Regions from separate parts of the Afipia sp. P52-10 genome, predicted to be linked through region 1. Evidence: predicted binding sites of a transcription regulator. Region 1 holds the regulator's gene; the other holds the start of a gene.
The links. The regulator PhoB, encoded in region 1, activates phosphate uptake and scavenging genes when phosphate is short. The targets are predictions, from matches to a motif close to TGTCATNNANCTGTCAT.
Positions count from the first base shown of each region.

Region 1 (8,111 bases):
GATGTCGGCGACAGCCGGGCGCAGGGCGGGACCGGGTTAGGCCTGTCGCTGGTGAAGCATATTTTGAACCGCCACCGCGGCCGGCTCCTGATCGAAAGCGTCCCCGACAAGGGCGCAACGTTTACCGCGGTTTTCCCCAAGGCGGCTGCCGTCGAAGCGCGATAGCCGTGTGATTTCAGAGGCTTGCCTCTGTCATCCAGCTGTCATCGAACTCTCATAAATCCATGACGGGCGCGATCTAGACCGGTCTCGCCGCTCGGACGGTTAACGGTGATTGAACGCCGGAACCGCCGGGTGAGCCAAGCTACTGCGGATCGCGGGCAACGTGGCGCCCGGCCAGCGTGTTGTCATCGGCGGACGATGAGCGCGCGATTAACATGGAGAGAGCCAGTGAATTTTCTCAAAGCAACTCTCGCCGCCAGCGTTCTCGCTGCGACGGCGCTCAGCGCGCAGGCCGCCGACATTACCGGCGCGGGCGCGACCTTCCCGTTTCCGATCTATTCGAAGTGGGCCGACACGTACAAGAAGGAGACCGGCAACGGCCTGAACTATCAGTCGATCGGCTCCGGCGCCGGCATCAAGCAGATCCAGGCCAAGACCGTGACTTTCGGCGCCACCGACGCGCCGCTGAAGGCCGATCAGCTTGAGAAGGACGGCCTCGTGCAGTGGCCGCAGGTGATGGGCGCGATCGTGCCGGTCGTCAATCTCGACGGCGTCAAGCCGGGCGAGCTGGTGCTGAGCGGCCAGGTGCTCGCCGACATCTATCTCGGCAAGATCACCAAGTGGGACGATGCGGCGATCAAGAAGCTGAACCCCTCGGTCAACCTGCCGGCGACGGCGATCGCCGTGGTCCGCCGCTCTGACGGTTCGGGCACGACGTTCAACTTCACGGATTACCTGGCGAAGGCGAGCGACGAGTGGAAGAGCAAGGTCGGCTCGAACACCGCGGTCGAATGGCCGGTCGGCGTTGGCGCCAAGGGCAACGAAGGCGTCGCCGGTAACGTGTCGCAGACCAAGAACTCGATCGGTTATGTCGAGTATGCGTACGCGAAGCAGAACAAGCTGACCTACGCCGCTCTCGTCAACAAGGCCGGCAAGACCGTGCAGCCGACGATTGCGACCTTCCAGGCCGCCGCAGCCAATGCCGATTGGGCGAAGGCTCCGGGCTACTATGTGATCCTGACCGATCAGCCCGGCGACCAGTCGTGGCCGATCACCGCCGCGACCTTCATCCTGATGCACAAGCAGCCGACCGATAAGGCCGCTGCCGCCGAGGCAATCAAGTTCTTCACCTGGGCGTTCGAGAAGGGCGGCAAGGCTGCCGAGGAACTCGACTACATCCCGATGCCGGCTTCGGTGGTCGATCTGATCAAGAAGACCTGGAGCGCGGACATCAAGAGCTGATCACACGCAGCGATCAAGGGAGGGCGGCCGCCGCCCTCCCGCAGTCGCCATCACGGCATGAGCGAGACGGTGACGGCAGTTGCAGATGCGTAGCGACAATGTAAGGGTGGGGGATCGCGTGGCAGACATCGTCGTTCAAGGGGGATCGTTGGAAGCGTCCGAGCCATTCGACCGCGCTCGTGCCCTCAGTGCGTTCAAGCTCAGCGACAGCCTTTTCTACTGGGCGACCCGCCTCGCCGCGCTGTCGGTGCTCGGCATCCTGGGCGGTATCATTCTCTCGCTGATCGTCGGCGCCTGGCCGGCGATGAAAGCCTTCGGTTTCGAATTTCTCTGGACCCAGCGGTGGGCGCCGTCGGCGCAGCCGGAGCCCGTCATGGGCGCGCTCGGCCCGATCTACGGGACGCTCGTCACCTCGGTCATCGCCATGTTGATTGCCGTGCCGGTCGGTCTCGGCATCGCCGTCTTCCTCACCGAACTCTGCCCGCAATGGCTGCGCCGGCCGATCGGCATCGCCGTCGAACTGCTCGCCGGCATTCCCTCGATCATCTACGGCATGTGGGGCTTCTTCGTGCTCGGCCCGTTCCTGGCGCACACGTTCCAGCCGTTCATGATCAGCATCTTCGAGGGCGTTCCGGTGCTCGGTGCGGTCTTCGCGGGCCCGCCATCCTATCTCAGCCTGTTCAACGCCTCGCTGATCCTGGCGATCATGGTGCTGCCATTCATCACTGCGGTCTCGCGCGACGTGTTCGCGACCGTTCCGCCGGTGCTGAAGGAGGCGGCCTACGGCGTCGGCTGCACAACCTGGGAAGTGATCCGCTACGTGGTGATCCCCTACACCCGCGTCGGCGTGATCGGCGGCGTCATGCTGGCGCTCGGCCGCGCGCTCGGCGAAACGATGGCGGTGACGTTCATCATCGGCAACTCGTTCCGCGTCTCCTCGTCGATCTTCGCGCCGGGCACGACGATCTCGGCGGCGATCGCCTCGGAGTTTGCCGAGAGCGACGGCCTGCACCAGTCGTCGCTGATCCTGCTCGGCCTGCTGCTGTTCATTCTGACATTCTTCGTGCTCGCTGCGGCGCGGCTGATGCTGCTGCGACTCGAGCGCAAGGCGGGGAAGTGACGCCATGACCATCGCCGATACCAGCGTTCCGGCTGCCAATCCGATCTATAGCCGCCGCCGGCGGGCGGACGTCATCGTGCGCCTGCTCTGCGTCGGTGCGGCGCTGTTCGGCGTGAGCTGGCTCGCGCTGATCCTGTTCACGTTGTTCTGGAACGGGCTTGCCGGCATCAGCCTGCAGATCTTCACGGAGATGACACCGCCGCCGGGCTCCAACAGCGGCGGCCTGCTCAATGCCATCGTCGGTTCGCTGCTCATGACGTTGATCGGCGTCGGCATCGGCGCGCCGCTTGGCCTGTTCGCCGGCACTTACATGGCCGAGTACGGCCGTCACGACCAGCTCACCTCGGTCGTCCGCTTCATCAACGACATTCTGCTGAGCGCGCCGTCGATCATCATCGGTCTGTTCGTCTACGGCGCGGTGGTGGTGCCGATGGGCGGCTTCTCGGCGCTCGCCGGTGCGCTGGCGCTGGCGGTGATCGTCATTCCGGTGGTGGTGCGCACCACCGAGGACATGCTGCTGCTGGTGCCCAATCCGCTGCGCGAGGCGGCGTCCGCCCTCGGCCTGCCGCGGTCGCTGGTGATCCGCCGCGTCGCCTATCGCGCCGCCCGCGCCGGCATCATCACCGGCGTTCTGCTCGCCACCGCCCGCGTGGCAGGTGAAACCGCGCCGCTGTTGTTCACGGCGCTGTCGAACCAGTTCTGGAGCCTCGATCTCACCAAGACGATGGCCAACCTGCCGGTCACCATCAACAACTTCGTGCAGAGTCCTTACGACTACTGGAAGCAGCTCGCCTGGGCGGGCGCGCTGATCATCACGCTTGCAGTTCTGGCCCTGAATATCGGTGCGCGTATCCTTGGCGCCGAAAGGACGAATAAATGAGCAGCCTCAACGTTTCCGTCGATCTTCCTCAGACGTCGGCGCCGCCGATGTCGGCCACCGCCGACAGCACGCCGAAGATCACCGTTCGCGACCTCAACTTCTTCTACGGCGACGCGCGTGCGCTGAAGAACATCAACCTGACGCTCGGCACCAACCGCGTCACGGCCTTCATCGGCCCGTCGGGGTGCGGCAAGTCCACCTTGCTGCGCATCTTCAACCGGATGTACGATCTGTATCCGGGCCAGCGCGCGGAAGGGCAGATCCTGCTCGACAAGACCAATATTCTGGACCCGAAGCTCGATCTCAATCTCTTGCGCGCGCGGGTCGGCATGGTGTTCCAGAAGCCGACGCCGTTTCCGATGACGATCTACGAGAACATCGCTTTCGGCATCCGCCTGTACGAGAAGATCTCCCGGTCGGAGATGGACGATCGCGTCGAGGCGGCGCTACGCGGCGGTGCGCTCTGGGACGAGGTGAAGGACAAGCTCAATGCCTCGGGCCTCAGCCTGTCGGGCGGCCAGCAGCAGCGGCTGTGCATCGCGCGGACCATTGCGGTGCGCCCGGAGGTGATCCTGTTCGACGAGCCGTGCTCGGCGCTCGATCCGATCTCGACCGCCAAGATCGAAGAGCTGATCAACGGCCTGAAGGAAGATTATACGATCGCGATCGTGACCCATAATATGCAGCAGGCCGCGCGCGTGTCGGACTATACGGCGTTCATGTATCTCGGCGAGCTGATCGAGTTCGACGCGACTAACAAGATCTTCACCTCGCCGTCGGATCGCCGGACGCAAGATTACATTACCGGCCGGTTCGGTTGAGCCGCGCTTTTTGGAGATGGTCATGGCTTCAGAACATACCGCAAAGGCATTCGACGCCGATCTGCAGGAGCTCGCGCGTCTGGTTGCCGAGATGGGCGGCCTGGCCGAGCGCCAGATCGGCGACTCCGTCGACGCGCTGGTGCGCCGCGATGCCGCGCTCGCCAAGCAGGTCGTCGAACTCGATACCGAGATCGACAGGCTGCAGCATCAGATCGAGGAGCGGGCGGTGCTGACGATCGCCCGCCGCCAGCCGATGGCGGTCGACCTGCGCGAGATCGTTGGCGCGTTGCGCGTCGCCACCGACCTGGAGCGGATCGGCGACCTCGCCAAGAACATCGGCAAGCGGGTCAACCAGCTTGATGGCGATTTTCATCCGATGAAGCTGATCCGCGGCCTCGAGCATATGACGGCGCTGGTGCAGTCGCAGATCAAGTCGGTGCTGGATGCCTATGCCGCACACGATCTGCCGGCGGCGATGGCGGTGTGGAAGGGCGACGAGGAGGTCGATGCGATCTGCACCTCTTTGTTCCGCGAATTGCTCACCTACATGATGGAAGACCCGCGCAACATCTCGTTCTGTATCCACCTGATGTTCTGCGCCAAGAATATCGAGCGGATCGGCGATCACGCCACCAACATCGCCGAGACGGTGTTCTACATGATCGAAGGTCAGCAGATCTCCGACAAGCGCCCGAAGGGCGATATGACCAGCTTCGCCGCGATGGCGCCTGGCAACTAAGCGAACGACAGGGGTTTCATGAACGCACGGATTCTGGTTGTCGAAGACGAAGAGGCGCTGACGACGCTCTTGCGTTACAATCTCGACGCGGAAGGCTACGACGTCGAAACCGTCGGGCGTGGCGACGAAGCCGATACGCGCTTGAAGGAGCGTGTGCCCGACCTGGTGGTGCTCGACTGGATGCTGCCGGGGCTCTCCGGCATCGAACTGTGCCGCCGCCTGCGGGCCCGTCCTGAAACGCGGCAGTTGCCGATCATCATGCTGACCGCGCGCGGCGAGGAAAGCGAGCGAGTGCGCGGGCTCGCCACCGGCGCCGACGACTATATCGTCAAGCCGTTCTCAGTGCCGGAGCTGTTGGCGCGCGTGCGCGGCCTGTTGCGCCGCGCCTCGCCGGAGCGGATGGCCAACGTGCTGTCCTGGGGCGACCTGGAGCTCGATCGCGAGAAGCGTCGCGTCTCCCGCGCGGGCCAGCCGATCGAACTCGGTCCGACCGAGTATCGCCTGCTCGAGTTCTTCCTTGAGCATCCGGGCCGCGTGTTCAGCCGCGAGCAACTGCTCGACAGCGTCTGGGGCCGGGACATCTACATCGACGAACGCACCGTCGATGTGCATATCGGCCGTCTGCGCAAGCTGTTGAACTCCGGCCGGGCGATCGATCCGATCCGCACCGTGCGCGGCGCGGGCTATGCTCTCGACGATCGTTTCGGCAAGGTGGAGCAGCAGCAGTAGCGGCAGCCCGCATGCGGTGACACCAGCAGCATAACAACGCAGAAGGGCCTGACTTTAAGTCAGGCCCTTTGTTTTTGTTCGTTTCGGTCGTTCGCTTGCGCCTCAGCGCGGCCGCGACGGGTTCCGGCGGCGGTCCGCAGCCGGCTGATAGGCGACTCGGGAGTGATGGCCGCAGTAGGGAAGACCGGTGAGCGACTTGCCGCCACAGAAGAAAAAGTCGGCGCTGCCGGGATCGCCGACCGGCCAGTGGCAGGTATCTTCGGTGAGTTCCAGGAGCGTCTTGCGTTGACTCATCGGAACCACGTTGTCGAAGGCGATCGGATCGGCCTCGACTTCCATCTCGAAGGCATGAGCCAGCGCGGTGTTGCCGCGTGAGACCGGACGCGAGATGCGCATGATGTGCTGGGCGGGCCGCGCCTTGCGCGGACGCGGGACGGATGTGGACGGTGACTTGGCGCGGCCGGAGAGTCCGAGCCGATGGACTTTGCCGATCACGGCATTGCGCGTGACATTGCCGAGTTCAGCCGCGATCTGGCTTGCCGAAAGCCCCGCTTCCCAGAGCTTCTTGAGTTGCTCCACGCGCTCGTCGGACCAGGTAATGACTGTCATCGCCTTCTTCCCTTGTTGTCGCATGCGCGTTGCGCGCACATGTGACTGGAACCTCCGGCGCGATTTCGCCGGCCTCGGGCCGCTGAATCCCTCCTCCCTCGCCGGAATCGCCTTTAACGACCGGACGCTACGCCTTAACAAAAACGACCTGAGGGGGCAGAACCGCTGCACGAGATGTCGTGTCTTATGGCCCAAACGCTACAATATGCGCTGACTCGCGCGCAAGAGTCCGGGGCTGTGAATTCCGACATGAGCTGTGAAGAAATCAGCAAAATGGGCTTTTTCTACGGTCGCCGTGACCGAACTGCCGCTGTTGACAGTTCGCGGCCCACCAATAGAATGTTGCCTGTGCCGCCTTGGAAGGGCGGCACTTTTATTTCGGGCCGACGCCAAAGCCTAGCGCACTCAATATGATGCCGGGCACGAAGCGCCCCCCTGATCCAATGAACCAGGTCGCCATGAACCAGATCGCACAGACCCATCTGCTTCCCGTTTTCGCCCGTGCCGACGTCGCCTTCGAGCGCGGCGAGGGGGCGTGGCTGATCGCGACGAACGGCGATCGTTATCTCGATTTCGGCAGCGGCGTCGCAGTCAATGCGCTCGGCCATGCACATCCGCATCTGGTCAAGGCGATGACCGAGCAGCTCGGCAAGGTCTGGCACGTCTCCAACCTCTATTCGATGCCCGACGGCGAGAAGCTCGCGCGCCGGCTGTGCGAGGCGAGCTTTGCCGACGTCGCCTTCTTCTGCAACTCCGGCGCCGAAGCGGTGGAGTGCGCGATCAAGATGGCGCGCAAGTATCAGCATGCGAGCGGCAAGGGCGAACGCTATCGCATCATCACGTTCGAAGGCGCATTCCATGGCCGCACGCTTGCGACCATCGCCGCCGGCGGCCAGGCGAAATATCTCGAAGGCTTCGGCCCGCCGGTCGAAGGCTTCGATCAGGTGCCGCTCGGCGACATCGAGGCGGTCAAGACGGCGATCGGTCCGCAGACCGCGGCGATCATGATCGAGCCGCTGCAGGGCGAGGGCGGCGTGCGTTCGCCATCGCCGCAGTTCTTCAAGGCGCTGCGCGAGCTGTGCGACCGTAACGGGCTGCTGCTGGTGTTCGACGAGGTGCAGACCGGCATGGGCCGCACCGGTGAGATTTTCGCCTACAAGCGGACCGGCGTGACGCCGGACATCATGTCGCTCGCCAAGGCGCTCGGTGGCGGCTTCCCGATCGGTGCATGCCTTGCAACGAAGGAAGCGGCCAAGGGTATGACGGCCGGCACGCATGGCTCCACCTTCGGCGGCAATCCGCTGGCGATGACGGCAGCCAATGCGGTGCTCGACGTGATGCTGGCGCCGGGCTTCGTCGACCATGTGCAGCGCATGTCGCTGTTGCTGAAGCAGAAGCTCGCGGGCATCTGCGATCGCCATCCCGACATCCTCAGCGAGGTGCGCGGCGAGGGGCTGTTGCTCGGCGTCAAGGCGGTGATCCCGGCCGGCGATCTCGGCAATGCGCTGCGCGACGAGAAGCTGCTGACGGTTGCGGCCGGTGACAATGTGCTGCGCATGCTGCCGCCGCTGATCGTCAGCGAGGCGGAGATCGACGAGGCGGTGCAGCGCATCGAGCGGGCCTGCGCCAAGCTGAGCGCTGCCGCGAAGCGGGGAGTGGCCTGACGTGAACATGCCGCCTCGTCATTTTCTCGATATCAGCGCATTACCGCAGGCCGACCTGCGGGCGATGCTGGACACCAGCCTCGCGTTGAAGACTCGGCGCAAGCAGGGGCTGAACGGCACCGCCGACCGTCCGCTCGCGGGCAAG
Region 1 covers NZ_AZSJ01000003.1:988,335-996,445, reverse strand. The annotation lists gene X566_RS06015 (ATP-binding protein) at 1-165, shown strand, start outside; gene pstS (phosphate ABC transporter substrate-binding protein PstS) at 391-1,404, shown strand; gene pstC (phosphate ABC transporter permease subunit PstC) at 1,532-2,524, shown strand; gene pstA (phosphate ABC transporter permease PstA) at 2,529-3,404, shown strand; gene pstB (phosphate ABC transporter ATP-binding protein PstB) at 3,452-4,225, shown strand; gene phoU (phosphate signaling complex protein PhoU) at 4,248-4,964, shown strand; gene phoB (phosphate regulon transcriptional regulator PhoB) at 4,983-5,693, shown strand; gene X566_RS05980 (GcrA family cell cycle regulator) at 5,796-6,302, opposite strand; gene X566_RS05975 (aspartate aminotransferase family protein) at 6,761-7,966, shown strand; gene argF (ornithine carbamoyltransferase) at 7,974-8,111, shown strand, end outside.

Region 2 (8,111 bases), 730 kb from region 1:
AGCTATTCGCTGCTGCGATTCGAAATCAACGTGCGCGAGGCTTCGGTGATGGGCTTCGTCGGTGCAGGCGGCATCGGCCAAGAGCTGATCGTCGCGATCCGCAAGTTCTATTACTCCGATGTCAGTGCGTTGCTGATCATGATTATCGTCACCGTATTCGTCATCGATATCACCACCGGGTGGCTGCGTGGCCGTCTGTTTGGCGAGGAGGCGCGCGCATGAGCGTCAGGATGCCGTCGGACCCGCGGCAGGCTGCGCGGTATGCCGGGCTTGCGGTGCGGCCGGCATCGTCGCGATTTGTCGTTCCGACCGTGATGCTGGCTGCGTTCGCGTTGTTCGTGTTCGGCCTGAATGAACTGGACTTCTCGTTCCAGCGCATTCTTGCGGGCGTGCATCAGCTTGGCTGGATCACCTTGATGATGATGCCGCCGGATCCGGGCTCGTCGCTGCCGACCTATCTCGCGGCACTCGGCGAGACGTTATCGATCGCGCTGCTGGGCACGACGACAGCCGCGTTGCTCGCGCTCCCTGTCAGCCTACTCGCTGCGCGAAACATCATTCCATCTTGGATGATTCGTTTTCCGGTGCGCCGCTCGTTCGACACCATTCGCGGTATCGATACGCTGATCTGGGCATTGGTCTGGATCAATGTGGTGGGCCTTGGTCCGTTCGCCGGCGTGCTGGCGATCGCGGTGTCCGACTTCGGTGCTTTTGGCAAGCTGTTCTCGGAAGCTATCGAGGCTGCCGACAAGAAGCAGGTCGAGGGTATTCGCGCCTCCGGCGGCAGCGCGCTGCATGAAATCCGTTTCGGCGTGCTGCCACAGGTGATCCCGGTGATCGCCGGGCAAGTGCTCTATTTCATCGAATCGAATACGCGTTCAGCGACCATCATCGGCATCGTCGGCGCGGGCGGGATCGGTCTACAGCTTGCCGAGCAGATCCGCGTGCTCGAGTGGCAGAAGGTGTCGTTCATCATTCTGATGATTCTGCTGGCCGTGGCCGCGATCGATTGGATTTCATCGAAACTGCGCTTCGCCATCATCGGCCGCGCGGCGGCAATTCACTGACGCCTCCAAGTTAACGCCGCCAACTCAACTATCGACAACGAACTCGATCCGTTCGGCAGCGAAGCGCGAGTTCGTCGTCAGGAGCGGCTTGCCATCGGTATCCACATCGACGCTTTCCACCAGCAGCACGGGCCTGCCGAGTGCCAAGTCCAGCCGGGCGGCATCGGTGGCATTGACGATGGCCGCGGTCAGCCGCGTTGTCGCTCGCCGATAATCCTGAATGCCGAAATGTGACAGCGTCCGCGTCATCGAACGTGTGCGCTGATAGACGGTAGCGGCGTCGGGAAAGCGGTCGGCGGGCAACCAGCTTGTCGCGGTGCTGATCGGTGTACGATCGGCGGAGCGGAGGGTTTCCAGCCGCACCAGCGGAGTTCCGACCTTGACCGCCAAGCGCTTGGCGAGTGCGCGATCGGCCTCGTCCATTGTGTGTGCAATGAGCTGGGCGCGGGCTTCGCGACCGCCGGCGTGGATGTTCTCGGAAAACCGTGTCCGGCTTTTCAGCGGGTAGGCGAGGCGGGGTGCTTCGACATATGTGCCGCTGCCGCGTTCGGCTCGCACGAGGCCACGCTCGGCGAGCGTCGCCAGCGCGCGGCGCACGGTGTGGCGGTTGACTCGGTAGCTCTCGGCAATCTCCATCTCGCCGGGCAGCTTTTCGCCCGACATATAGAGACCTTCGGCGATGCCGCGTTCGATCTGGTCGGCAACCCGCCGCCACAGCGCGACGCCGGAACGCGTATCCTGCGTGTCGCTCATCGCGGCTCCGTCGGCGCGGCGTGGCCCTCTGCAAAAATCATGGTGGCGTCACGAATTCGTCATGGCCTTTGTCTATGAAGTTGTCTAGTAGCATAGACAACTTCACAACGGCAAGGTCGGCGTCGTTCATGTCCATTCAGCAGCAGGTCAAGGCAGAGCCGGCGCGCCGCGAGGCGATGGCGGTGCTGGCGAATTCTCCCACCGAAACGCTGGCGGCGCTGGTCGCGTCGCTGCCGCCGCCCGCCTACGAAACAATCCGCACCGCAGAGCAGGGGCTCGTCATGGTGCGCGGCCGGGTTGGCGGCGACGGCGCGCCGTTCAATCTCGGCGAGGCCACGGTCTCGCGTGCGGCGGTCCGGCTCGCCGGTGGCGAAGTCGGCTTCGGCTATGTGCTTGGCCGCGATGGCGAGAAGGCAAACCTGATCGCGCTCTGTGACGCGATGATCCAGGCGTCGGCGTACCGTGGTGATGTCGAGGCCAAGGTGCTGGCGCCGCTGCGCGAGCAGCTTGCTGCGCGGCGGGAAGAGCGCGCAGCGCAAGTCGCGGCAACGCGGGTCAATTTCTACACGATGGTGCGGGGCGAGGGCTGATCATGGCGATGGTCGAAGAATTAGGCGCGGGTTTCGCCGACAAGGTGATGTCGGCACAGACGACATTCCGCACCGTGATGAATGCGATGGCATGTCCCGGAACCGTGCATCGGATCGATGCGGTTCTCGACGCGCCCGCTCCGATGCTGGCCGGAACGGCAGCGATTGCGTTGACCCTGTTCGATCACGACACGACGCTGTGGCTGGATGCGCCGTTCACAGCCTCAACCGCGGTGGCCAAGTGGCTCAAGTTCCATACCGGCGCGCCGCTGGTGACCAGCCCCTCCTATTGTAGCTTCGCGCTGATCGCGCAGCCGAAGCGGCTTCCGGATTTCGAACAGTTCTGCCTCGGCAGCGATGCCTACCCGGATCGTTCGACGACATTGATCCTGCAGATCGAGCAGCTCTCGGTCGGTCAGACATTCGAATTGAGCGGTCCGGGCATCGACGGCGGCGCGACGCTGCGTGCCGCTGGCCTACCGGATGACCTGGTCGATCGGTTGGCCCTCAATCGCGAGCTGTTCCCACGCGGGGTCGATCTCGTGCTGGTCGCCGGAAACCAGGTGGCGGCACTGCCGCGCACCACTCGCGTCGTTCGCAGGGAGGCTTGAAGCATGTATGTGGCGGTGAAGGGCGGCGAACGTGCCATCGAGAACGCGCATCGGCTGCTGGCGCATGAGCGCCGCGGTGATCCGAATGTGCCGGAGCTATCGCTGGCGCAGATTTCCGAACAGCTCAGCCTGGGCGTTGACCGGGTGATGACGGAGGGATCGCTTTACGATCGCGAGCTTGCGGCGCTGGCGATCAAGCAGGCGCGGGGCGATCTGATCGAGGCGATCTTCCTGCTGCGTGCGTTCCGCGCCACGCTGCCACGCTTCGGCGCCACCGAGCCGGTCGAGACTGGGGCAATGCGGGTGGCGCGGCGGATCTCATCCACCTTCAAGGATGTCCCGGGCGGCCAGGTGCTGGGGCCGACCTTCGATTACACGCACCGTCTGCTCGATCCGGCATTGACCGGCGAAACCGCGCGGCAAGCGCCTGCGGTGGCCGAGGCCGATATCGGTGCAATGCCGCGCGTCACCGATATCCTCGGCCGTGACGGCTTGATCGAACCGTCGCCTGCGGGCGACCCTGAAAGGCCAGTCGGTGATCTGACCCGTGAGCCGTTGGATTTCCCGGCCGAGCGCGACCTGCGTCTGCAGAATCTTGCTCGCGGCGACGAAGGCTTCCTGCTCGCGCTTGGCTACTCGACGCAGCGCGGTTACGGCCGCACCCATCCGTTCGCGGGCGAAATTCGTTTCGGCGAAGTGGAGGTCGAGTTCTTTGCGGAGGATGCAGGCTTTGCCGTGCCGCTCGGTTCAATCGAGCTGACCGAATGTCAGATGGTCAACCAGTTCAAGGGCTCGGCCACGGAGCCACCGTGCTTCACCCGTGGGTACGGTCTCGCTTTCGGTCAAGCCGAACGCAAGACGATGTCGATGGCGCTGGTGGATCGCGCGTTGCGTGCTCGCGAACTGGGCGAGGATGTCACCGCGCCCGCGCAGGACGAGGAGTTCGTGCTGTCGCATTCGGACAACGTGCAGGCCACCGGTTTCGTCGAGCATCTGAAGTTGCCGCATTACGTCGATTTCCAGTCCGAACTCGGCCTGCTGCGCAAGCTGCGCGTCGATTTCGTCAAAGCGGCAGAATCTGCCGCCGTGCAGGAGGCCGCGGAATGAACGCGCCAGCTTATAACTTCGCCTATCTCGACGAACAGACCAAACGGATGATCCGCCGGGCGATCCTGAAGGCGATCGCAATTCCCGGCTATCAGGTGCCGTTCGCGAGCCGCGAGATGCCGATGCCATATGGCTGGGGCACGGGTGGTGTACAGGTGACGGCGTCGATCTTGGGTCATGATGACGTATTGAAGGTGATCGATCAGGGTTCCGACGACACCACCAACGCGATCTCGATCCGCAAGTTCTTCGAGAAGACCGCTGGCGTCGCCACCACCACCAGCACGACGGACGCGACGGTGATCCAGACCCGGCATCGGATTCCGGAAGCGGCGCTGCATGCAGGGCAGGTGCTGGTCTATCAGGTGCCGATCCCGGAGCCCTTGCGCTTCCTCGAGCCGCGCGAGACGGAGACGCGGCGGATGCACGCGCTCGCCGAATACGGGCTGATGCATGTGAAGTTGTACGAGGACATCGCCCGTCACGGCCATATCGCCACGAGCTATGCCTATCCAGTGAAGGTCAATGCCCGCTATGTGATGGACCCGTCGCCGACGCCGAAGTTTGACAATCCGAAGATGAACGATTGTCCGGCGTTGCAGCTGTTCGGCGCAGGTCGCGAGAAGCGGATCTATGCGGTGCCGCCCTATACGACCGTGGTCTCGCTCGATTTCGAGGACCATCCGTTCGAGCGCTACCGGCACAATGCGCCATGTACGTTGTGCGGCGCCGATGATTCCTATCTCGATGAGGTGGTGATCGACGACAGGGGCGGACGGATGTTCGTCTGCTCCGATACTGATCACTGCGAAACACGTCGTGCCACAGGCTGTCGCGGCGTCCAACCGGAGGCAGCAGAATGAGTGCCGTCGATCAACCGCTGCTGATTGCTGATAGCCTCGGAAAGACCTACGGCCGGCATCTGGCGTGTCGTGACGTATCGTTTACGCTTCATGAGGGCGAGGTGCTGGCCATCGTCGGCGAATCCGGCTCCGGAAAGTCGACGTTGCTGCAGATGCTCTCGACGCAGATGGAGCCCACCACCGGTCGCGTCTGCTACCGCATGCGCGATGGCGCGACGCGGGATCTGACGAGCCTCGGCGAGGCCGAGCGCCGTTTTCTGTTCCGCACCGATTGGGGCTACGTCCATCAGGATCCGGCGATGGGCCTGCGCATGAAGGTGTCCGCCGGCGCCAATGTCGGCGAGCGGCTGATGGCTGTCGGCTGGCAGCACTACGGCAAGATCCGCAACACGGCCGAATCGTGGTTGCGCCGGGTGGAGATCGAGGTCGGCCGCATCGACGATTCGCCGCGCACCTATTCGGGGGGCATGCGCCAGCGGCTGCAGATCGCCCGCAATCTCGTTACCCAGCCGCGGCTGATCTTCATGGACGAGCCGACCGGCGGCCTCGACGTCTCGGTGCAGGCGCGCCTGCTCGACCTGTTGCGCGGCCTCGTTGCCGAGCTGGGCCTTGCGGTGATCATCGTCACCCACGACCTGGCTGTCGCCCGGCTGCTGTCGCACCGGATCATGGTGATGAAGGAGGGACGCGTGATCGAGGCCGGCCTCACCGATCAGGTGTTGGACGATCCGCGCAAGCCCTATACCCAACTGCTCGTCTCGTCGATTCTGCCCGCGTGAGGATGAAATGACCGCAATGATCCAGGTTTCGAATGCGGCAAAGGCCTTCACAATGCATTTGCAGGGCGGCGTGCGCCTGCCTGTCGTGGCCAACGTGTCGTTCCATGTCGATGCCGGCGAGTGTGTGGTGCTTGGGGGACCCTCCGGCGCGGGCAAGTCGTCGATTCTGAAGATGATCTTTGGCAACTACCGGTGCGATGCAGGGCAGATCGGTATTCGCCATCACGGTCGGTCCATCGACATCGCGCATGCCGAGCCGCGCCAGGTGCTGGAGCTGCGTCGTGACACGATTGGCTATGTCAGCCAGTTCTTGCGCGCGGTGCCGCGCGTGCCGGCGCTGGATGTGGTGGCCGAGCCGCTGATCGCCGCCGGCGTTGCCCGCGAGGAGGCGCACGAACGCGCGGGAGCCTTGCTGACGCGTCTCAACATTGCCGAGCGGCTCTGGAGCTTGCCGCCGGCGACTTTCTCCGGCGGCGAGCAGCAGCGGGTCAACATCGCGCGTGGCTTCGTTTCCGAACGGCCGATCCTGCTGCTCGATGAGCCGACCGCCTCGCTCGACGCCATCAACCGCGCGATCGTCGTCGAACTGATCGGCGAGCGCAAACGGACCGGCACCGCGATGCTGGCAATCGTGCACGATGACGATGTACGTGCGCGGATCGCCGATCGGCTGATCGATGTTGCCGGGTTCGCGGCCGCGGCTTGAGGAGCATGAGCGACATGTTCGAAATGACGGCCAAGCAAGCAGACCAGCAGACCGACACAGTTCTGGGCAATGCCCGCCTTGTGCTGAGCGACGGGATGATCGAGCGCGGCTGGCTGGCTTTTGCCAATGGGCGGATAGCCGAGTTCGGCGAGGGCGATGCGCCGGGCGCAAGCCTCGACGTGGCGGGCGACATGCTGATGCCGGGCCTCGTCGAGTTGCACACCGACCACATCGAGGCGCATTACGTGCCCCGGCCCAAGGTCTATTGGGATCCGGTGGCTGCGGTCGTCTCCTATGATGGCCAGCTTGCGACGAGCGGGATTACCACCGTGCTCGACTCGCTGCGGGTCTGGCGTGAGGAGGGTGCGGAGGAGGTCGATGGTCAGTCGGCCGTGCTGGCGGATGCGATCGCCAGGGCGCGTGCGGCCAACTTGCTGCGCGCCGATCACTTCTTGCACCTGCGCTGCGAGATTCCGATGCCGAGTGTCGTGGCGGATGCGACCTTGCTGGCCGGGCGCCCCGACGTGCGATTGATGTCGCTGATGGATCATACGCCCGGGCAGCGCCAGTTCCGCGACGAGGAGAAACTGCGGACCTACTATCGTGGCAAGAAAGGCGGCATGAGCGATGCCGAGCTCGACGTGCTGTTTGCCAAACGGTTCGAATACCAGAAGACGTATGCGGCCGCCAACATGCGCGAGATCGTTGCGTTGGCGCAGCGGTTGAACGTGCCGTTGGCGAGCCATGACGACACCACCGAGCAGAACGTCGCCGATGCGATCCGCGACCGTGTGGTGGTCGCCGAGTTTCCGACCACCTTCGAGGCGGCGGCCGGTCTGCATGCCGCCGGCATCAGCATCCTGATGGGCGCGCCGAACGTGGTGCGCGGTGGGTCGCATTCCGGTAACATTGCTGCGGTCGACCTCGCGCGCGAAGGATTCCTGGACATCTTGTCGTCGGACTACATCCCGTCCAGCCTGTTGATGGGCGCCTTGCAGTTGCCGGAGCGCGCACCGGCGATCGACCTGCCGCAGGCGGTGCGGACTGTCACCAAGACGCCGGCTGAGGCGGTTGGCCTGAACGATCGCGGCGAGATTGCGGTCGGAAAACGCGCCGACATCATCCGCGTGCATGTGGCGGGCAATCTGCCGGTGGTGCGCAGCGTCTGGCGCGAGGGGCATCGGGTCGCGTGAGCATGGCCGAAACCATCGCTGACCGTGCTGAGGAAGGGATTGGCCCCGGACGGCTCGTACTGGTGGTGGGCCCGAGCGGTGCCGGCAAGGATACGTTGATCGGACTGGCGCGCGAGGCCTGCCGAGAGCGTCCGGAGCTCGTGTTTCCGCGCCGGACCGTGACACGCGCCGCGTCGGCCCACGAGCGGAACGAGTTCATGTCCGAGCCTGCATTCGATCGGGCGCAAGCGGATGGTGCGTTTGCATTGTGGTGGCAGGCGCACGGGTTGAAGTATGGACTGCGCGCAGCCATCGACGCGGACATTCGTGCGGGCAGGGTCGTCGTGGTCAACGTCTCGCGCATGATCGTCGCAGAGGCCCGCAAGCGCTATGCGAACGTCTGCGTGGTGATGGTCACCGCACCGCCGGATGTGCTGGCGGAACGGCTGGCCACGCGCGGCCG
Region 2 covers NZ_AZSJ01000003.1:253,558-261,668, reverse strand. The annotation lists gene phnE (phosphonate ABC transporter, permease protein PhnE) at 1-222, shown strand, start outside; gene phnE (phosphonate ABC transporter, permease protein PhnE) at 219-1,067, shown strand; gene phnF (phosphonate metabolism transcriptional regulator PhnF) at 1,092-1,820, opposite strand; gene phnG (phosphonate C-P lyase system protein PhnG) at 1,949-2,410, shown strand; gene phnH (phosphonate C-P lyase system protein PhnH) at 2,413-3,021, shown strand; gene X566_RS02645 (carbon-phosphorus lyase complex subunit PhnI) at 3,025-4,128, shown strand; gene X566_RS02640 (alpha-D-ribose 1-methylphosphonate 5-phosphate C-P-lyase PhnJ) at 4,125-4,991, shown strand; gene phnK (phosphonate C-P lyase system protein PhnK) at 4,988-5,770, shown strand; gene phnL (phosphonate C-P lyase system protein PhnL) at 5,778-6,476, shown strand; gene X566_RS02625 (alpha-D-ribose 1-methylphosphonate 5-triphosphate diphosphatase) at 6,491-7,669, shown strand; gene phnN (phosphonate metabolism protein/1,5-bisphosphokinase (PRPP-forming) PhnN) at 7,672-8,111, shown strand, end outside.
Region 2: a site for PhoB is predicted at 1,867-1,883, ahead of phnF (phosphonate metabolism transcriptional regulator PhnF). Genes of this name have one in related genera too.